DNA from 3 places in the Dactylosporangium sp. CA-152071 genome. Region 3 is predicted to be linked to each of the others. Evidence: riboswitches for the same ligand, from Rfam matches in the RefSeq annotation. Region 3 holds a riboswitch; each other region holds the start of a gene.

Region 1 (6,923 bases), on a different contig from region 3:
ATGTTCGACACCGACGAGCACCTGCACGCGGCGCTGCGGCTCGGGGTCAGCGGGTTCCTGCTGAAGGTGTCACCGCCGGAGCAGCTCGTCGACGCGGTCAGGATCGCGGCGGCCGGCGACGCGCTTATCGACCCGGCGGTGACCACCCGGGTGATCGCGTCGTTCGCCGCCCGCCCCGAGCCCGTCGCGCCGCCCGCGCTGGACACGCTGACCGGGCGGGAGCGGGAGGTCCTCGAGCAGCTCGTCCGCGGGCTGTCCAACGCCGAGATCGGCGCGCGGCTGCTGATGGGGGAGGCGACGGTCCGCACCCACGTCGGCCGGATCTTCACCAAGCTCGGGCTGCGCGACCGGATTCAGGCCGTGGTGTACGGCTACGAGGCGGGCCTCGTCCGGCCGGGCGGATGACCGGCGCTCCCGGGCCGTCGCGGCCGTCCTGGCTCGACGCCGTGCTGGCGCTCGCGGTCGCCGGGGCCGGTGTCGTCGAGGCGTACGGGCGGGCCGGTGCCGGCCCGGGGCAGGTGCACCGGCCGGGGCTCGTCGCCGCCGGGGCGCTGCTCGCCGGCGTGATCCTGCTGCCGCGCCGCCGGTTCCCGATCGCGACCCTCGCCGTGCTGACGGTGCTGTCGGCCCTGTTCCGGTTCGCGGTCCTGGACGACGACTACCCGCTCACCGCCTGGCAGTTCTACTCCAATCTCATCCTCGTGCACACCGTGGGCAGCGCGGCGTCAGGGCGGCGGGCCCGGGCCGCCGGCGCCGCCACCGTCCTGGCCGCCTACGCCCTGCTGCAGACGCTGCCGGGGCAGGACCTCGCGGAGGGACTGATCGGCGCGATCTTCATGGGCGTCGCGTACGGCAGCGGCGTCCTGCTGCGGCGCCAGACGGAGCGGACGATCCGGATGGCCGAGCGGGCCGCGGTCGCCGCCGCGCAGGAGCGCACCCGCATCGCGCGGGAGCTGCACGACGTCATCTCCCACCACGTCAGCCTGATGACGTTGCAGGCCGGCGGGGTGCGGATGCTGCTGGCCGGCGATCCCGCCCGCGAACGGGAACGCGACCTGCTGCACAGCGTCGAGCGGTCCGGCCGGGAGACGGTCGAGGAGCTGCGGATGCTGCTCGGCGTCCTGCGTGACGGGCGGGCGCCGGTCGGCCTCGACCAGCTGGACCGGCTCGCCGCGCCGCTGCGCGCCGCCGGCCTCGAGGTCAGGATCGGCACGACCGGCACGCCGCGCCCGGTGCCGCCGGCGCTCGGGCTGGCCGCGTACCGCGTGGTCCAGGAGGCGCTGACCAACACGCTCAAGCACGCCCGGGCCGCGACGGTGGAGGTGAAGATCGGCTTCCCGCCGCCCGCGCTGACCGTCGAGGTCAGCGACGACGGGTCGGCCGCGGTCGCCGGCACGGGGCACGGGCTCGCCGGGATGCGGGAGCGGGCGGCCCTGCACGGCGGCACCCTCCACGCGGGGCCCCGGCCCGGCGGTGGCTACACCGTCGCGGCCACGTTCCCGCTCGGCGGCGCCGCGGCGGTCCCGCCCGCCACCGGCTCCTGAGCCCACTCGGCGTCGGTCATCCGCAGCATCCGCACGCCGATCACACCCGAGCCCGCGATGTAGAGCAGGCTGCCGGCGATCATGCCGATCGGGTAGACGGGGCCGGCCAGCATCCCGGCCAGCATCGCCGGCGGTGCCCACCAGGGGACGCGCCGGTCGTACGCGAGCGCCAACCCCAGCAGGAGCACCCCGAGCAGCCCGAGGAAGCCCGGCACCTGGAACCCCCACTGTGCCCCGCCGGCGGCGAAGGCGGCGTCGGCGAGGCGGTCGCCCGCCGCGGTGCCGAGGTCCGCCTCGAGCCGGGCGTAGAAGAAGTCGCCGAGCATCAGCGCGGAGAAGTTGACGACGCCCAGCAGCGCGACGAGCCCGGCGATGTGCCCGAAGAGCACGGCGCGCCGGCGGACCAGGTGGATCATGCCGATGATGCCGGGCACGAGCAGGACCCAGCTCCAGTGCAGCAGCGCGGCGCTCACCGAGACCTGACCGGGGTGGCGGCCGTACGCGCCGTCCGCGGCGTCGCCGGCGCGCAGCGCGGGGTCGGTGAGCAGGCCCGCCACGTACACCAGCGGGGCGGCGACCAGGCAGCCCCCGGCGACGAGGCGGCGGAGTTTGTGTGGCATAGCGACCTTTCAGGCGATTTTGTGTGGCTCGACGGGATGTCGAGCCGGAACCGTAAGCCGGCCGCCGCCGTGCCGTCGTCAGCCGCGGCGCTGACCCGGGTCCGCGTGGCGGCGGACCGCGCCCGTAATTGCTTAGGATCGGAGGCGTTGCGTCGATGTGAGGGCTGCAGGGTCGGCCGGATCGGGGTAGGCGAGCCGTGGATCGAGATCGGGACATGGCGATGGCCGCCATCCGTTCCGTCTACCGGATCACGGGGCGGATCAACACCGGCAGCACCGTCGTCGAGACGCTGAACCGGATCGCCGACGCCGTCGTCGAGCACGTCGGGTTCGGCGCCGCCGTGGTCAACTACCTGCATCCGGAGGGTGTGTACGAGGCCGTCGCCATCGCCGGGTCCGAGGAGGCGCGGGCGGAGCTGCTCGGCGTCCGGTACCCGGCGGCGGAGTTCGACGCGCACCTCGCCGCCGCCGACGAGTGGGGGCAGCTGAGGTTCCTGCCGCACGAGCGGCACAACGACGGCATCCAGTCCTGGATCCCCGCCGCCCCCGACGGCGCGGACGGCATCCCGGAGGAGGAGCGCTGGCACCCCCTCGACGCCCTGTTCGCGCCGCTGTGCGCGCCCGACGGCTCGCTCGTCGGCGTGCTCAGCGTCGACCTGCCCGCCGACGGCAGGCGGCCCGGCGCGTTCCAGCGCGAGCTGCTGGAGATGCTCGCCGCGCAGGCCGGCATCGCGATCAACAACGCCAACCTGGTCGAGGCGCTGCGCCGGGAGCGGCAGCACCTGGAGGCGAGCGAGGCCGCGTTCCGGCTCGCGTTCAACGGCGCCGGCACCGGCATGTGCATGATCGGCCTGGAGGGTGCCGACACGACCCGCCTCGTCCGGGTCAACCCCGCGCTGTGCGAGCTGCTCGGGCGGGACGAGGACGTGCTCGTCTCGATGCGCTTCGGCGACTTCATCCACCCTGACGACTTCGAGCGCAGCCGGGAGGTGTTCGCCGGCGGCGCCGGCACGATCCGCGACTACGAGGTGCGCTGCGTCCGCGGCGACGGCGAGACGATCTGGATCTCCGCGACGATGTCGGTGGTCGCCGGGTCGCCCGCGTTCGCGATCACGCAGGTGCAGGACATCACCAGCCGCAAGGCCACCGAGGCCGACCTGGTGCGCAGGGCCTCCCGCGACCCGCTGACCGGCCTGGCCAACCGCGAGGCCGTCGCCGAACCCCTCGCGGCCGCGATCCGGCGGGCCCGCACCGAGCAGGTGATCAGCGTGCTGTTCTTCTGCGATCTCGACGACTTCAAAATCGTCAACGACACCCTCGGCCACGAGGCCGGCGACGCGGTCCTCGTCGCCGTCGCGCAGCGCCTCCAGTCGCTGGTGCGGCCCACCGACACCGTCGCGCGCCTCGGCGGCGACGAGTTCGTCGTCCTCATGGGCAACGTCGCCGCCGGTGACCTCGGCGTGCTGGTCGACCGCCTCGAACGCGCCGTCTGCGCACCCGTCACGCACCAGGGGCAGATCATGCGGGTCAGGGTCAGCGTCGGCGTGGCCGTGATCGATGACACGGTCGAGGACGCGGGCGCCGCGCTGCGGGCCGCCGACCGCGCGATGTACCTGGTCAAGGGCGGTCGTCACGCCGGCGAGGTGACCAGACGGGTGACGGCGTTCGGTGAGCGTTCGGGTGCTCAGGGTGGTATGCCGTTGCTGCGGTTGGCCCGGCCCGAGACGGCCCAGTAGGGTCGTTGAGTCCGCTCCGGTCGACCTGCACCGCATCGGTGCTGCCGGGCGGGCGCCGTCGAGTCGCGATCTTCGCGAGCCGGGGACCCATGCGCGTCCTCTGGGGTGTATCCGCGGCCTGGCCGCGGTAGGGCGAAACTTCCCGCCCGAACCCGTCAGCTAACCCGGTAGGCGGCACCGGAAGGAGTCTGCGTCGATGCCGGCCGCCCGCGCGCCCTCGTAACACCTCACCACTGGTTCCCCCCTTCCAGCATGCCGCCCTCGGGCGGCGTGCCGATGCCGCATGTCTTCTGCCTGCCAACGAAGGAAACATCAGTAGTGAAGCCCATATTGAAGGTGTTGCCACGCCAGTTCCACCCGCGACATCGCCGGCTGGTGCCCGTGCTCGGCGCCAGGGCCGGCACCGTCTCGGTCGCCGTCCTGTCCGCCACGCTGCTGGGCACCCTGCCGGCTGACTCGCCGGCGTCGATGTTCACCGGCCCCGCGTATGCCGAGTCCGCGGCCGCCTGGTCCTGGCCGTCGCCGTCGTCCCTGTCCGCTTCGGGGCCGTCGTCCGCGCCCTCCGCCGACGCGGCGCCGGCGCCCGCGACGGGGCCCCTGGCCGTCGCGGTGCCCGCCGCGCCCGTGCCGCCGGCGCCGCCGGTCGTCAAGCCCGTCGCCGGCCTCGACCAGCGGCAGATGGACAACGCCGCGATCATCGTCAAGCAGGGCCGGGCGCAGGGCATGCCCGACCGGGCCCTGGTCGTGGCGATCGCGACGGCGATGCAGGAGAGCGACCTGTACAACGTCGCCAGCTCCGCCGTGCCCGCGTCCCTCGGGCTGCCGCACGACGGCACCTCGACCGACCACGACTCGGTCGGGCTCTTCCAGCAGCGGGCCAGCCAGGGCTGGGGCACCGTCGCCGAGCTGATGAACCCCGCCCACTCCGCGATGCTCTTCTACAACGCCCTCAACCGGGTCGAGGGCTGGCAGCGGATGAGCGTGACCGCCGCGGCCCAGGCGGTGCAGCGGTCGGCGTTCCCCGGCGCGTACCAGAAGCACGCCACCCGCGCGGAGCAGGTGGTCGCCGCCCTCTCCTGACGCTCACCCGCACCCGGCCGGCGCGCCTTCTCGGGTCGCGCCGGTCAGGCGCCGGTTTCATGGGCCGCCGGTCAGGCGCGGGTTTTGTGGATCGCCGGCGGGGGTGTTGGTCAGGCCGGGTGGCGGGTCGCCCAGCGGGCCAGGGCGACGAGCTCGGCGACCGCGGCCGGCTCGGGGATCGCCAGGTCGAGGGCGACCAGGGCCTGCGCGAGGAGGTCGTCGGCCTGCTGGGCGCACCAGGAGCGGGCGCCGGAGCGTTCGACGACCTTCGCGGCGCGCTCCAGGTCGGCCTCGCTGAGGCGGGTCTCGCGGTGCAGCAGGTCGGCCAGCTCGTCGGCGCCCGCGGCGAGGGCGGCGGCGACCGGCAGCGAGCGGCGGCGGCCGCGCAGGTCGGCGAACGCCGGGCGGCCCGTCACGGCCGGGTCGCCCCAGATGCCCTGCAGGTCCTCGGCGAACCGGACGGCCAGCCCGAGCCGCACCCCGAACAGCCGCAGCTGCTCCACCCGCGCCGGGTCGCCGCCGCCTGCGAGCGCCCCGAGAGCGCACGCGCAGCCGAAGAGGGCGCCACTGCGCTGCTCGACCGCGGAGATGCACGTGCGGAGCAGGTCGTTGCCGGAGCGGTGCCGGGGCAGCGCGGCGTCCAGGGCCGTGCTGAGGTCGGTGTGCTGGCCGTGCAGGAGCTGCTGGACGGTGTCGCCGAGGATGCGGACGCCGGCCCGGTCGACGGACGCCGCCCCGGACTGCCGCCGCGCGTCGGTGCACGGGTCGGGGGTGCCGTGCTGCTCGGTGAACCTGTCCCGCGTCGCCCGGTCCTGCCGCACCGGCTCCCTGCACGGCGCAGCCGGCACGGACGGCGCGGTGTCGGGCGTGGCGCGGCTGGCCTGGCGCAGCGGGCGTGGCACGCGTCTGGTCGGGTCGCCGGTCGCCGCCACGTCGAACGCGAGCGCCAGCATCGCCTGCCCGCCCAGCGTCGCCGGGTGCGGCCCCACCACGCTCCAGGCGGTCGGCCGGTGCAGGCGGGTCAGGTCGCCGTCGAACAGGTCCCGTTGCAGCCCCGACCAGTGGTGCACCAGCTCCACCGCGACGGCGCCCGCCACCGCGTCGTGCGGGTCACCACCGACGGCGCCCGCGCAGACGAGTGTCAGTGCGGCGCGCGTACGGGCGGCGGGCGGGTCCTCGTCGAGCCCGCCGAGCTGCAGCTCGGCCACCTCGCGCGACGGCTCCGGGAGGCGCCCGACGGCGGTGCGCAGCGGCGGCCCGACCAGCAGCTCCGCCCATGCGAGGACGTCGTCGACGGTGCGCAGCACGGTGACCATCAGCCGGAAACCCCCGGACGCGGGATCATCACCGGTAACGCACCACCCATCGGGCCAGGCATGGACAAGCGCCGATCTGATGTCGGCGCCGTGGACGGGTCAAGTATGCCGCCGGTGCCTGCCGGGCGTGCCCAAAACCACGATGGTGGGCGGGTCAGCGCATCGCCTGCAGCAGGGATGGATCCGGTGGTGACACGACTGCGGCCTGCCGGTGCCGGAGGGCCTCCCAGGCGGCCTTCGGCCCGGCCGCGACGTCCCTGGCCGTGTTGTACCAGATCGTCACCTGCTGGCATCCCTCGCAGAGGGCGGGCACCCCGTACGCGTCGACGCCCAGCCGCCGGCACAGCGTCACCGCACGGTGCAGGTGCAGCTCCTGGCTGACGAGTATGGCCTTCGTCACGCCGTACACGTCGCGGGCACGGCGGCACGTGTCATAGGTGTCGAGTCCGTGCGGGTCGACGACCATCCTGGCCGGATCGACGCCCTTGCCCGCCAGGTAGTCGCGCATGACCCGGACCTCATCTCCGGATCCGCCCTGCGCGTCACCGGAGATGAGCAGCGCCTTCACCTTGCCGGACGTGAGCAGCTGCGCGGCGACGTCGAGCCGCCCCTTGAGGAACGGCATCG
Region 2 (6,923 bases), 1.0 Mb from region 3:
GCGTCGGCGGCTTCGACCCGGCCACCGACCGTACGCGGATGACCCGCATCGCCGGCATCCAGCTCCAGCAGCTCGTCTACCCGCCCCGCGCCACGGTCGAGGAGATCTGCCGGCTCTTCGCGTCGTTCTACCCCGACCCGGCCGATCACATCGAGCTGCTCGAACTGTTCGGCCTGAGCGGGCAGCGGCGCAGCCAGGTCGTCAAACTGTCAGGCGGGCAGCAGCAGCGGCTGTCACTGATTCTGGCGCTGCTGAACAACCCGCAGGTGGTCTTCCTCGACGAGCTGACCAACGGCCTGGACCCGGCCGCCCGGCGCATGGTCTGGGACGAACTGCGCCGCCGCAACGGCGACGGCCTCACCATCGTGATCACCTCGCATCACATGGAGGAGGTCGAGTACCTCTGCGACCGGGTCAACGTGCTGCTCAAGGGCCGCATCGTAGCCACCGGCACACCCACCGAGCTGATCCGGGACCATGCCGGCGACTCGGCCCGGCTCGTGCTCGACGGCGCCGGCGGCAACCGGAAGCTGGCCGAAAGTCTCACCGGGCTGGGTTCCGGGGTGCGGGTGGAGCCGGCCGGGCAGCGGCTGATGCTCGAGGTGCAACCGGCGCGCCGCGGGGACGTCGACCGGGTCCTGGCCGAACACGGCACCACCGCGCGGGAGCTGCCGGCCTCGCTGGACGACGCGTACCTGAACCTGACCGGGCAGGCCGCCGGAACGGCCTCGAGCGAAGCGGACAACGTCGATGTTTCCTAGCGTGCTGGCGTTCGAGTCGAGGCGAATGCTGCGCAACTTCCCGCCGCTGTTCTTCGGCCTCGTGTTCCCGGTCATGGTGCTGGGCATCTTCGGCGGCATCTACGGCAACAAGCCGTCCGACCTGTGGGACGGCCTCGGCACCGTCGACGTGTCCGTGCCCGCCTACGTCGGCCTCGTCCTCGCCGTCGCCGGGCTGATGAGCTTCCCGCTGGGCATGGTCGAGTACCGCTCCCGCGGGTTTCTGCGCCGGCTGCGGGGCACCCCCGCCCGGCCGACCGTCTTCCTCACCGCACAGCTGCTGATCAACATCGTCATCTGCGTGCTGGGCATCGCCCTGCTCGTCGTCGTCGGCTCGCTCGTGTTCGGTCTGCACGCGCCGGAGCGGACGTTCGCGTTCGCCGGTCTGGCGCTGCTTTCCGGCGCCGCCATGTTCGGCATCGGCCTGCTGATCGCCTCCATCGCCAGAAGCGAGCAGACGGCCCTGGTCATCGCCAACCTGGTGTACTTCCCGATGATTTTCCTGACGGGCGCCACCGTCCCGCTCGAGCTGATGCCCGACTGGATGCGCAAGATCAGCGACGCACTCCCGTTGACGTATGCGATCGACGCGCTGCAATGGGCGTGGCTGGACCGAGGCGACTCCATCGGCGTCGATGTCGCGGTGCTGGGCGGCACCGTCGTGGTCTGCGCCGCCGGCGCCGCCTGGCTGTTCCGCTGGGAATGAACCCCCTCGTCGACCGGACCGTGCAGGCCACCGCGTACGCAGCGGCGGCCTGCCGGGCCGCGGAGAGCCGCCTTCCGCGCCCCCGGGTGTCGGACCCGCTCGCCGAGCTGTTCACGCCGACCGCTGCGGCGGCGCCGATCGCGCGGCTCGCCGACGCCGGGCGGGACGAGGTTGTCGCCCGTACCGTCCTCATCGACCGCATGCTCGTCGATGCGCTCGAGCGACGGCCGGGGGCCGCCGTGGTGAACTTCGGGGCCGGCTTCTGCACGCGGCCGTACCGGATGCGACTGCCCGGATGCCGCGAGCTGGTCGAGGCCGACGACCCCGCCGTCGTCGAGCTGAAGGACCGGACCCTGCACGGTCGGCCGCACAGCTGCCCGGTAAGGCGGGTCGGCCTGGACGTCCGCGACGAGACCGCGGTGAGCGCCGTGGTGGACGAGACGGGACGATCCGGCGACGTGATCGTGCTCACCGAGGGCCTGCTGGTGTACCTGCCGGCCGGAGCAGTCACGGCGCTGGCGGCCACGCTCGCGAGCCGGACCGGCGCCGCGCACTGGATCGCCGACATCGTCAGCGCGGACTCCGCCAGGCAGATGCAGACCCTTGCCCAGCGCGTCCCCGGTGGGCTGGCGCTCTTCGGGCTGGACTCACTGACGCCGCTGGAGGAACCGGGCTGGCGGGTCGTGGCCTACCGGGCCCTGCCGGTGCCGCGACCCCGGTACGGCGCCTCCAGCCGCACGCTCGTCGACGGCGTGGTCGCCCTCGAACCTCGCCGCGGCGGCTGAGTCCGGCGCTGGAACAGGTCGCGTGGCTCGGGGATCTCGGGCGTCAGGCCCGCCTCCGCTTCGGCGGGCGGCCTGGGCGGCGGCGTCGGTTCGCGGGCCGGTCCTGCTCGTGAGGTACGGGGGGACGCCGGCGCTGGGCCCTTTCGGCAAGGTCACCGCGTCGGTGATGGCCGCGGCGATGCGCCGGGCCAACCAGAAAGATCTGGCCCGCCTCAAGCGGATCCTCACTCCGTGACGGCGCGCATCCGGTTGTTGCGGGCGTCGTGCGTCAGCTCGGCCAGGCCGAGCACCTCCAGCAGCGGCGGCAGGTACATTCCGAACCGGCCCCGGTAGCCCTTGCGCAGCCCGTACCAGCCGCCGACCGGGTTGTCCTCCGAACGGCCCCACGCCTCGACGGTGCCGTCGGCGGCGGGCTTGTTCTCGTCGGCGGCGCCGAGCGGCACCCAGTCGCCCTGCTCGCGCAGCCACGCATGCAGATCCTCGACCGCCCGCAGCTGGTACGTCAGCTTGGTCGAGCCGACCTGGCACACCAGGGCGGGTGGGTTGGCGGCCTCGTCGCGGTACATGGTGTACTCCGACGACCCGGGCGGGGTCTTCAGCACCCACGGGTCGTCCTTCGTACCAGCCGGCATGACCGCCTCCCGTCCGCGCGTTCGACTCGCACTCTAGACCCGTGCCGTCATGCCCGGGCCGGGATGGCCTCCGCGGCAGCCGATCGTGGGACCCTGAGATCGCTTGAACCGACCCATGCCGCGATGCTGTCAACGTATTGAGTAGTCGGTCCGAACAGTGATGATGTGCGGCTTCTTCCAGCTAGCGGGCCTTGGCATGGCAGTGCCCCTTGCGTAACGTCATGGGTCGCTTGGTCCGGTTCATGCTCACAGCAGGTGACGCCGGGCAGGCTCGCTGATTCGTGCACGCACGAGCCGGGGACCCACCGCATGTCTGGGGTGAATCCGCGGGCCGACGGCCTGTGGTAGGGCGACCTTCGCGCCCGAATCCGTCAGCTGACCCGGTAGGCGGACGCGTAAGGAGAAGTGTCTGTGCACAGCCGTTACCCCCCATCGCCGAGATCCTCGCAGGTCGCGTGCCTGCTCGTCCGCGCGCCGAGCGGCGTCAACAGGACGCTAGTGCCGCCTGCTGTCACGCTGCGGGTGGTCACAGTCGCGTAGGTGCCGGCCGCTCCGTTTGCAGCGGCTACTGACGCAGCGCGGCAGGGAGCCGCAGGCCCGTGGCCTGTGCGCCATCCGTCCGGCTGCTGAGGTGGCGAGCTGGCCTGTGCGCTGCGCGTTCGCGCCGCGCACATCACTTCTTGCTGCCCGATGGCTGTGCATCGCGTGTCGTCGCACGTCATTGCCCGTATCGATCGCCCTGCTCCGGGCTACTGGAGACTCGTTGTGAACCTTGAATCCGTACAGCCGCAGTCCCACCGTGCCGGGGATATCCGCCGGCCGCGGATGGCGGTGACCATGTGCGTGATGCTCGCCGCGGCGGCCGTGGCCGGCATCGTGCTCAGCCAGCTCGGCGATCCGCCGTCTGAGCGCACCGCGGCGGCGGGCGCGGCGTTGACCACGAAACCACCGAAGGCCGACGGGGCGGCGCCGTCCGCGCCGACGACGATGCTCCTCAAGTACCAGTTCCAGCTGCAGCCGAACTACTACTTCTGCGGGCCGGCGGCCACCCGGATCGCGCTCACGGCAGCCGGCCACGCCGTCAGCCAGGACGAGGCCGCGGCCATGCTGGGCACCACCACCAACGGGACGAACTCGGCCCTCGACACCACCCGCGTACTCAACCAGGTGCTCGGGCACGGCCGCACGCTGTACCAGACCAGAGAGATCCCGGTCTACCCGGCAACGCCCGCGCAGGCCGCGCAGCTTCAGACCGACGTGCTGACCACGGTCGGCGGCGGACGGGCAATCGTGGCAAACATCGCCGGACACGTGACCGACACCGCCGGTGCCGTGCACGCCTACGAAGGCGGTCACTACCTGACGGTCGTCGGATACCGTGACGGCGGCGGCACGGTGAAGATCGCCGACCCGGCCGACCCGAGCGGGGACGGCACCTACTGGCTGCGCACTCCCAAGCTGGCCGACTGGATCTCCTCGCGTGGCTACTCGTATTGATTCCCGGCATCGCCGATCAACTGACGGTGGCAGGGCGGCGTCGTGGTGGCCGGCCGTCGTGGGCTCAGTCCTGGCGTCCAGCGTCCTGTTCGTGGTCACGATGTGGGTGTCCGGTGGCAGTCTGCGCGGCGCGTTGCCGGGCGGGGCGGCGATGGGCATGCTCAGCCATCGACCCGCACTGAAGCGGCGACCGGTCAGGCTGCCGGGTGAGTTCCTGGTCGGTGGTGTGGAGCTCGCATAACGCCACCCGGTTCGGGAAGCATGCCGTGGATGCCCGGGAGTGCGGGATTGCGTCGAGTCCGGCTGTGGAACGGATTGCAGCGCCGAGGTCACGCCGTCCGGGCGATGACGCCCGCGTTCGGTATGACCGCATCACAGGGGTAGCCGCTCAGGGCGACGCAGCTCACCACACCGAGTCGAAAGAGTCTGTGCGCCATGAGGCATTACACCCGAGGCAGCGCCGTGCTGGTGGGCGTCGCCCTCACTGTCACCGTCGCGCTCACCGCTTGCAGTGACACCGCAAGCGGTGGCGGTAGTCCTACGGCACCGAACAACGGCAGCGTCAGCGTCAGCGTCAACCCCACCTTCAACAACGTCGACGCGGTGTTCGTCCGGATGATGATCCCGCATCACGAGCAAGCCGTGGAGATGGCCGCCCTCGCCGAGACGAAGGCGACTGATCCGGACGTCAAACAACTCGCCGCCAAGATCAGTACCGGGCAGAAGGCGGAGATCGCAACAATGAAGGGCTGGCTGGTCGCCTGGGGCCAGCCGACCACGATGCCGAGCTGTCCCGAGATGCATTGCATGCCGAGCAACATGATGCCGCATGGAGCATCGCCGAACGGCATGATGCCAAGCGGGATGATGCCCAACGGGATGCCGACGATGCCGGGCATGATGTCGAGCGCAGACATGGCAAAGCTCAAGGCGGCGACCGGCACCGACTTCGACAAGCTGTTTCTCCAGATGATGATCGTTCACCACCAGGGAGCGGTCATGATGGCCCAGGCGGAGCTGGCCCATGGAACCAACCCGGACGCCAAGGCTCTCGCCGGCCGTATCGTGAAGACACAGCAGGCCGAGATCGCTGCGATGCAGCAGATGGCCGGCCAGTCGCAGTAAAGCCTCGTCCGCTTTCCCCGGCGTCGGCGTCCTCCTGCTCTCCCAGCACGTGGAGACCCACCTCACGATGCGGCTAATAGCCCGATCAGTACGAACGTGGGCCCCGGGAGAGATCCTGGGGCCCACGTCGTCATGTATTCCACGCTCACTCGGATTGTGACCCGGCTGTTCGCTGGCGGGTGCCATCGCTCAGACGGGAGCCGTCAGTCCGACCGGGCGCGGGCGTGGATGCTCCCACTAGAACAGCGTGCTCACCGGCGACCCGAGTACAGCTGCGTCACGTGGTCGGCGCTGAGCTCGTAGCCGTACAGGCGGAAGTCGTCGATCAGACCGTCGAATCGGGGGTCGCCCCAGCTCGTCCCGCCGATGAGGTTGGCCGTGGTGTTGCCGCCCACGCCCACGTTGCCGATGCCGATGGGGAAGTTGGTACGGGTGCCCTGGAGCACGCCATTGAAGTAGATCTTGCCGGTCGAGCCGTTCATCGTGAACACCACATGGGTCCACTGGTTGAGCGGCAGGTCGCGGCCGGAACCGAGCGTGAGGCGCTCCTGTGCCGGGTTTCCGGCCGCCTTGAAGGTGGCGCCGAAGCCGGTGGTTCCGCTGTTCGTGCCCGACTGGAGCAGGAAGAACGTGTCCGTGCTGCTGCCGATCTGCAGCAGCGGCACCCAGTTCGGGAGGGTGTCCGGACGCGCCCAGAAGGACACGGCGAACTGGTTGGTCAGTCCGGACTGGATGTTGTCGGGCAGCTTGACCTGGTTGCCCGAGTTCGCGGCGCCGCCCGGCAGCGACACCGCGCTGCCGAACCGGCCGGCTGCCCAGGACGTCGTGCCCTGCAGGGTGGCCGCACCGACCGACGTCTTCGTGCCCGAGTTCGCGGCGGCGGTGCCGGTGTTCTCGTTGAAGGTGTAGCGGACGGCGCTGCCTTCGTTGTACATCGCCGTCACCTGCGCAGCGTTCAGCGTTGACGTGTACACCCGGACGTCGTCGATCAGACCGTCGAACGCGGCGTCGCCGTACCCGTTGCGGCCCAGCCAGTTGTTGGCTGTCGGGCCGATGCCGGCCATGGTGACCGTCAGGTCCGTGCGGGTCGCGATCGCCACGCCGTTGAGGTACAGCGTGCCGGTCGAGCCCTGACGGGTGAAGGCCACGTGGTTCCACTGGCCGGCGACCACGTCCCGGACAGGAGTGGCATAGACCCGCTCCTCGGGACCGGTCTTCGCCTTGAAGGTGGCGGCGAGCCCGGTGTTGCCGCTTGCCTGGGTCTGCATCTGGATGTGGAAGTAGCTCCCGGCGGAGCCCAGCCCGTCGCCGATGTGGAACATGCTGGTCCAGTTGCTCTTGGTGTCGGGGCGCACCCAGAGTCCGGTGGTGAAGTTCGTCGCGTTCTGCAGCAGGTTGT
Region 3 (6,923 bases):
GGTCGCAAACGGCGTGTTCAACGCCAGCCGTCGCAGCGCCGCGTCGGACACCGGCAGGCGGATCGCCGCGGACAGGGCCCGCCCCCGCAGCTCACCGTCCCCGAGCGCCCGCTCCACCGCGGCGACGTCCCGCCGCACGACCGCGACGAACAGCCCGTCGTGCCGCTCGTCGATGTCCCCGCCGTCGAGGCGCGCGTGCAGCTCCTGGTACTCCTGCTGGCTCATCCCGAGCGCGAACCGGGCGATCGCCCGCCTCCGCGCCGGCGCGTCGAGTCCGTCCGGAATGGCGTCGAGAAGGCTCAAGGCGCCCACGATACCGAGCCGCGGACGTCCGCACCGCACACGATTGGATCGGACGCGCCGGGGTAGCCGGTGAACGGTCTGCCGGCATCGCGGGAAGGAGTCCACCGTGCAGCATCGACCGCTCGGCCGGACGGGCGTCTCATGCGGCGACCCCGCCGGCAACGGCTGGGTCAGCCCGTTCCTGCGGCCGGAGGCCCGCCGCCGATGATCACCCGCTACGGCTCGCAGCCGTCCACGCCCGGCCCGGCGGAGAACTTCACCGGCGAGGTCCGCGTCCAGCCGCTGTTCGCGCCCGAGGAGACGGCGCCGTACAGCGGCGCGTACGTCACGTTCCAGCCCGGTGCCCGCTCGGCCTGGCACACCCACCCGGCCGGCCAGCGGCTGATCGTCACGGAAGGGGCCGGCCGCACGCAGCAGGAGGGCGGGCCCGTCGAGGAGCTGCGCCCCGGCGATGTCGTCTGGTGCCCGCCCGGCGTCAGGCACTGGCACGGTGCCGGCCCGGCGTCGCCGATGACCCACCTCGCCCTCACCGGCGTCCGGGACGGCCGGGCCGTCGAGTGGCTGGAGAAGGTCACCGATGAGGAGTACGACCCGCGGCCGACGGGCCCACCGGGCCCGGGCGGCACCGCAGACGCGTGACGGGGATCAGGCCACCGGGAACGCGACGTCGAAGACCTCGTCGCCGGGCGCGGCGGAGGGGAAGCCGGTCCAGTACGTCTCGCGGGGCGCGCCGGCGATCCACCGCTCGACGGCGTCGCACACCCCGCCGAGGGCACCGCTGGTCAGGTCGGACTTGGTGACCCGGGCGTACTCCTCCCGGTGCGCGGCGAGCGTGCGGTCGCCGCCGGACGCGACGGTCGCGCAGACCTCGACCGGGGTCGGCGCGTCGTCTGGGTTGGATGTGCCCTGCCCCTGGGACAAGGTCGAACCGCCGTCAGATCAGGAACGACCGGCGGGTCTCCGCGCCCACGTTGATGGTGCCGACCAGCGTGCCGGCGTGGTCGTACACGTCCGTGCTCCGGTTGCTGCGCATCACCTCGCGGATGCCCGGTGGCAGGGCCGGCGGGTCATCCTCGGTCAGGCGCATCCGGGTCGCGGCGGCGATGAGCAGCGACACGAGCCGGGCGGCGTCGGCGTTGACCGGGACCCGGCCGTACTCCCAGCCGGACACGGTGAGGTCGAGCAGCTCCAGCGTGTGCACCAGCAGCAGGTTGGGGTCGGTCAGCACCATGGCCCGCTTGGCGTCGGCCTCGACGGCCGTCAGCGCCGCCGCCAGGTGCACGTACGGGAACAGCCCCGTCGGCAGCTCCGTCAGGCGGTACCGCAGGTGCGGCCCCATCTGCCGGTACAACGCCCGGTAGTCGCGCCGGTCCACGCGGTGCCCGCGCACCTGCGCCTGCACGTCGGCGTGGGCGTGCTCGGCCGTGTCGTGCACGATCCGGGTCGCCGCGGACAGCCCGTCGTCGCCGGCGAACACCTGCGCCAGCGAGGCCGCCTGCTGCTGCCACCCGCCGGCCACGTGCGGCCCGTACCGCTGCCGGACGTCGGCCAGCAGCGCCTCCTGCCGTGCCGGGTCGACCAGGACAGCCCTGCCGGCCGCCTTGCGCCGGAACCACCGCATGCCCCGCTCCTCACCTCACGCCGATCGATCATGATGTCGGTACGACCAGTACACCATTCGACGTCGACGCATTCGTTGCCCGTCCACTCGGGGGCCGGTTGGCAACGCATATATGGTGGGGGTATGGCTGAGGTTGTCCTGTTCCACCACGCGCAGGGGCTGACGGCGGGCGTCGTCGCGTTCGCCGACGAGCTGCGCCGGGCCGGGCACACGGTGCACACCCCCGACCTGTTCGACGGGCGCACCTTCGACAGCATCGAGGCGGGCATGGCATACGCCACCGAGCTCGGCTTCCCCGGCGAGATCCTGGACCGCGGCGCGCGGGCGGTCGCGGACCTGCCGGCCGAGATCGTCTACGCCGGCTTCTCCCTCGGCGTGCTGCCCGCGCAGATGCTGGCGCAGACCCGCCCCGGCGCCCGCGGCGCGCTGCTGTGCTACTCGTGCGTGCCGGTCACCGAGTTCGGCCCCGCCTGGCCCGCCGGCGTGCCGGTCCAGGTGCACGGGATGGACGCCGACCCGATCTTCGTCGGCGAGGGTGACATCGACGCCGCCCGCGACCTGGTCGCCGAGGCGAAGGACGGCGAGCTGTTCCTGTACCCGGGCGACCAGCACTACTTCGCCGACAGCTCCCTGCCGACCTACGACCCGGAGGCGACCGCGCTGCTCATCCGGCGGACCCTCGACCTGCTGGGCTGACGGCCCGCAGCGCGTCGAGCAGCCAGGCGTAGGCCGGCACGGCCGCCGGTCCCGGGTCGGTGCCGTGCAGGACGGCGAGCTGTACCGACAGCGGGTCGGGCCTGCTGGTCACGGTCGACTCCCTACATGGGTGGGAGCGGTTCGCGGGCGTCGACCCACTCGGCGGGCACGCCGTCGAGGCCGGTGCGGGCGGCGACGATGCCGCCGACGATGGCGCAGGTCGTGTCCATGTCGCCGCCGGCGCTGACGGTCGCCCACAACGCCTCGGCGAGGTCGTCCAGGTGCCGGGCCGCGCACCAGATCGCGTAGGGCACGGTGTCGGGGGCGGAGATCAGCATGCCGCAGCCGACCTCGCCGGCGATCCACTCCGGCTCCCGGTCGAACGGTCGCCGGCAGAGCCGGCGGAGCCGCGCGGCGACCTCGCTGTCGGGTGTGCGGTCGGCGACCCGCGGCAGCAGCTCCCCGGCCGCCACCCGCCGAGCCGCCAGCGCGGCCGCGACGGCCACGGCGATCGCGCCGGCGGTCGCCTCGGGGTGCGCGTGGGTGACCGCCGCGGACAGGGCCGCCTGCTCCACGACCAGGTCGAGGTCGTCGGCGAACCAGGCGCCCAGCGGGGCGACGCGCATCGCGGCGCCGTTGCCCCACGAGCCCTGGCCGTCGAACTGGGCGGCCGTGACCGTCTGCCAGGCCTCACCGTCCCCGATGGCCTTGAGCACGCCGTGCATGGACGGGCCGTAGTTGCGGTACGGGTCGGCGGCGTACGCATCGGCGAACCGGCGGGCCAGGTCGTCCTGCTCGACCCGGCCGTGCTCGCGCAGCGTCTGGTACAGCGAGACGGCCATCGCGGTGTCGTCGGTCCACGGCCACGGGCCCTGCGGCACCAGCCGCTCCTCGATCTGCCATCGCATCTGGTCGGCGGGCCGGAAGAACCAGGTCTCGCCGAACGCGTCGCCCAGCGCCGTCCCGTGCAACGAGCGGGTCGCGGCGTCGACGTCGGTGATCACCGTCCGATCGTGGCAGCCGGTCACCGCGCCTGTCGAACCGTTTCCGCGCACCACCCGCCGCGCCGTGCAGCCGGGCGGCCGGGCGGTTGGGTGCACGGACAGGCCGGCGGTCAGGCGAAGTCGGCCGCGGTCATGCCCTCCGGATGGCCGGGAGGCCACTGTACGAGCTCGATGCGGTACCCGTCGGGATCGGTGAGCCAGGACGTGGCCATGCCCTCGCCGTGGTCGGTCGGCGGCTCGGCCGCGATGCCCCTGCCGGCCAGGTCGGCGACCGTGGTGCCGAGGTCGCCGACCTGGACGACGAGATGGTTGACGGCGCCGGTGTCGGCGACCGGCCGGGCGGGGTCGTGCACCAGCTCGAGGCTGACGAACGGGTCGCCGGGCAGCTGCAGCAGCGTCAGGCTGCCGAACCCGGTCTCCGGGACGTGGCCGACCTTCGCGTAGCCGACCGCGGTGTAGAACGCGAGCGAGCGCTCCAGATCCGTGACCCGCAGCCCGAGGTGCAACATGCGCATGCCCGGCAGGCTACCGTCCGTGACTACGCGACCCTGCCGTAGCCGTACAGCGTGTCGATGTCGACGGGAGCGACCTTGACGACCGTGCGGCTGTTCGGGGCGTGGATGATCTGGTTGTTGCCGATGTAGATGCCCACGTGCCCGAGGCCGTTGTAGAACACCAGGTCGCCGGGGGCGAGCTGGCTGCGGGAGATGTGGCGGACCTTCGACCACTGCTGCGCGGCGTTGTGCGGCAGCGTCACGCCGGCCGCCTTCCACGCCATCATGGTCAGGCCCGAGCAGTCGAACGTGTTCGGTCCGGCCGCGCCCCACACGTACTTCTTGCCGAGCTGCGCCCAGGCGTAGTTGACGGCCTTGCCCGCGTTGCCGGACACGGCCGGTGGCTTGGCCGGGGTCGTCGCCGGGGGAGGGGTGGTGGTCTTGACCTTCGCCGCGGCGGCGGCCGCCTCGGCCTTGGCCTGCAGCGCGTCGAGGCGGGCGATGTCACCCTCGATCTTCTTGCGGCGGGTCTCCAGCTCCGTCTTCTGCTGGCTCTGCGCGGCGAGGGTCTCGTCCAGGCGCCGCTGCTCGGTGTCGAGCGCGCCCTTCGCCGCCGTGTACGCGGCCAGGTCCCGCTGCTGGCTGTGCGAGATCTGCTGGAGGGTGCCGACGCGGGCGGTGAGCGTGTCGGTCGACGTCGCCCCCAGCATCAGTGACAGGGTGCCGAGGTTGCCCCCGGTCTTGTACGCGTTGACCGCGAGCGCCGAGGCGTTGTCCTGCGCCGTCGCCATGGTCGCCTGCAGCGGCGCCATGTCGGCCCGGAGCTTCGTGATCGCCGCCTGGGTGGTGTCCAGGTCGCCGTTGACCTTGTTGTACAGCTCGACGACGTGCTCGACCTCTTGGTTGCCCTTGTCGATCTGGGCCTGGAGCTCCTGCGGCGTCGGGTCCGCCTGCGCGGCGCAGGCCGGGGCGATCATGGCCGCCACCGCCAGCGCGACGACCGAGGCGCGGAGCGTCGTACGTCCGTTGAACACGGCACAGTCCTTCTTCGCTGACCGCCTACCGGGTTAGCTGACGGATTCGGGCGAGAAGAAGGCGCGCCCTACCGCGCCCCGGTGTGGCGGGAGCGGATTCACCCCAGGGGGAAGCCCCGATTGGTTCCCCGGCTCACCGGCCGCACGCATCGAGCCCGCGCGACCGACAACTCGGCGGTGGCTGCCCGGCCACCCCGGCGGGGCGGGCGATGTCCGGCAGGCCGGCCCAAACGTAACGCCGGACCACACTGCCGGCGCTCGATCTAAGCCACACTTAACGTAGACACAAGACTGACCTGCCCGGATCGTCACCGGTGGCGGTCGGTGGAGCGGGCCATGACGGCCAGGCCGGCGACGGCCAGCAGGGCGAGGGCGGCCGGGATGAGGAACACCCGCGGGAGCCCGATGGCGGCGGCGCCGGTGCCGCCGGCCGCACCGCCGAGGGCGGAGGCGAGCGCGGTTGAGCTCATGAAGATCGCGGACGCGGTGGCGACGGCGGTCGGCAGGAGCCGCTGGGCGACGATGATGCCGAGCGTGGCGAAGACGCCCCACACGCAGCCCATGAGGATCTGCCCGGCGAACAGCCCGGCGGCGTTGCCGGTGACGGCGAAGCAGACGTTGGCGGCCACGCCGAACCCGGCGCCGAGGACCATCAGCTCCATCATGCCGGTCCGGCGGGCCACGACCACGGCGACGGGCATCAGCACGATCTCGACCAGCGGCTGGATGCCGATGACCGCGCCGCTGAGGCCGGCCGGGAAGTGCAGCTGGTCGTTCATGTACAGCGGGAGGTACGCGTACTTGACGGGCTCGCCGGCGTACACGAGGACGTAGAGGCCGGTGAACGCCAGCAGCGGCAGCATCGCCCGCAGGCCGGGGCCCCGGTGGCCGGCCCCCGGCGCGTCGCCGGGTCCGGCCGGTGCCGCCGGTGCTGTCCGGAGCGCGCCGAGCGGCACGATCTGGGCGAGCGTGCAGACCGCCGTGGCGACCAGCATGGTGCGCAGCGACGTCTGCGCCGCCAGGAACGACCCGGCCACCGGGCCGACGACCCAGCCGCCGGTCAGGGCCATCCGCACGACGGCGACCACCCCGTCGTTGTTCGGGCCGGGGTGCGCCTTGAGCTCGTCGTGGACGGCGGCGAAGAGCTGCGACGTCGCGGCGCCGCCGAACCCGCCGACGACGGCGCTGATGACGTAGGGCATCCACAGCTCGGTCGAGTACGCGATGCCGATCCAGCCCACGAACCCGGCGGCGGCGCAGACGCGGAACAGCCCGAGACGGCGCCCGGTGCGGTCGGACCGCCGGCCGACCAGGAATCCGGCAACGGGCGCGGCCAGGTTCGTCAGGTAGAACAGCCCCGCCGCGGTCAGGGAGGCGTGCAGGTCGTTGACCAGGAACGTCGCGATCTGCGGGGCGGCGGCGGAGAAGCCGAGCGCGGACAGGAACACCGCGAGCGTGGCGCCCCGGTAGAGCGGTGACGCGAGGGTCAGCCGCAGCGCCGACGCGTGCGCCGTGGGCTTGTCGAGCGCCGGATCCGCCGGCTCGACCTGCTCGGGAAGGACCATGTCGCCGTGCCTCCGCTCCGCGCTGCGGGGCAGCGGCCCGGCGTGATTCTTCCAATGGAAGAATCTGGGGTCAAGCGGCTCCGGGCCCGTCCGCCGGCGACGAGGGGAGCAGCCGCTCGAGCAGGGCCAGCGCGCGCCGTACGTCCACCGCCTCGGGATCGAGGAGCCACTGCAGCTGCAGCCCGTCGGACGCCGCGATGACCAGC

The links. Region 3 has a riboswitch for cyclic di-AMP ahead of ACQEVZ_RS41140 (NlpC/P60 family protein). Riboswitches for the same ligand answer to the same signal wherever they lie in the genome.
Region 1: linked by a shared signal. The riboswitch ahead of ACQEVZ_RS34325 (hypothetical protein) and the one ahead of ACQEVZ_RS41140 (NlpC/P60 family protein) in region 3 are both predicted to bind cyclic di-AMP.
Region 2: linked by a shared signal. The riboswitch ahead of ACQEVZ_RS45840 (C39 family peptidase) and the one ahead of ACQEVZ_RS41140 (NlpC/P60 family protein) in region 3 are both predicted to bind cyclic di-AMP.

Annotation. Positions count from the first base shown of each region.
Region 1 covers NZ_JBNJMZ010000001.1:7,609,983-7,616,905, forward strand. The annotation lists gene ACQEVZ_RS34305 (response regulator transcription factor) at 1-405, shown strand, start outside; gene ACQEVZ_RS34310 (sensor histidine kinase) at 402-1,544, shown strand; gene ACQEVZ_RS34315 (hypothetical protein) at 1,478-2,164, opposite strand; gene ACQEVZ_RS34320 (diguanylate cyclase domain-containing protein) at 2,386-3,900, shown strand; cyclic di-AMP (ydaO/yuaA leader) riboswitch at 3,947-4,089, shown strand; gene ACQEVZ_RS34325 (hypothetical protein) at 4,240-4,980, shown strand; gene ACQEVZ_RS34330 (polyprenyl synthetase family protein) at 5,091-6,296, opposite strand; gene ACQEVZ_RS34335 (SanA/YdcF family protein) at 6,451-6,923, opposite strand, start outside.
Region 2 covers NZ_JBNJMZ010000002.1:1,266,471-1,273,393, reverse strand. The annotation lists gene ACQEVZ_RS45865 (ABC transporter ATP-binding protein) at 1-761, shown strand, start outside; gene ACQEVZ_RS45860 (ABC transporter permease) at 763-1,485, shown strand; gene ACQEVZ_RS45855 (class I SAM-dependent methyltransferase) at 1,482-2,270, shown strand; gene ACQEVZ_RS45850 (hypothetical protein) at 2,380-2,505, shown strand; gene ACQEVZ_RS45845 (DUF6855 family protein) at 2,495-2,902, opposite strand; cyclic di-AMP (ydaO/yuaA leader) riboswitch at 3,165-3,307, shown strand; gene ACQEVZ_RS45840 (C39 family peptidase) at 3,608-4,399, shown strand; gene ACQEVZ_RS45835 (hypothetical protein) at 4,458-4,640, shown strand; gene ACQEVZ_RS45830 (DUF305 domain-containing protein) at 4,835-5,524, shown strand; gene ACQEVZ_RS45825 (LamG-like jellyroll fold domain-containing protein) at 5,776-6,923, opposite strand, start outside.
Region 3 covers NZ_JBNJMZ010000002.1:230,425-237,347, forward strand. The annotation lists gene ACQEVZ_RS41100 (hypothetical protein) at 1-303, opposite strand, end outside; gene ACQEVZ_RS41105 ((R)-mandelonitrile lyase) at 508-942, shown strand; gene ACQEVZ_RS41110 (hypothetical protein) at 949-1,224, opposite strand; gene ACQEVZ_RS41115 (hypothetical protein) at 1,238-1,924, opposite strand; gene ACQEVZ_RS41120 (dienelactone hydrolase family protein) at 2,048-2,620, shown strand; gene ACQEVZ_RS41125 (hypothetical protein) at 2,589-2,732, opposite strand; gene ACQEVZ_RS41130 (ADP-ribosylglycohydrolase family protein) at 2,743-3,624, opposite strand; gene ACQEVZ_RS41135 (VOC family protein) at 3,735-4,139, opposite strand; gene ACQEVZ_RS41140 (NlpC/P60 family protein) at 4,163-5,152, opposite strand; cyclic di-AMP (ydaO/yuaA leader) riboswitch at 5,160-5,339, opposite strand; gene ACQEVZ_RS41145 (MFS transporter) at 5,461-6,717, opposite strand; gene ACQEVZ_RS41150 (TetR/AcrR family transcriptional regulator) at 6,788-6,923, opposite strand, start outside.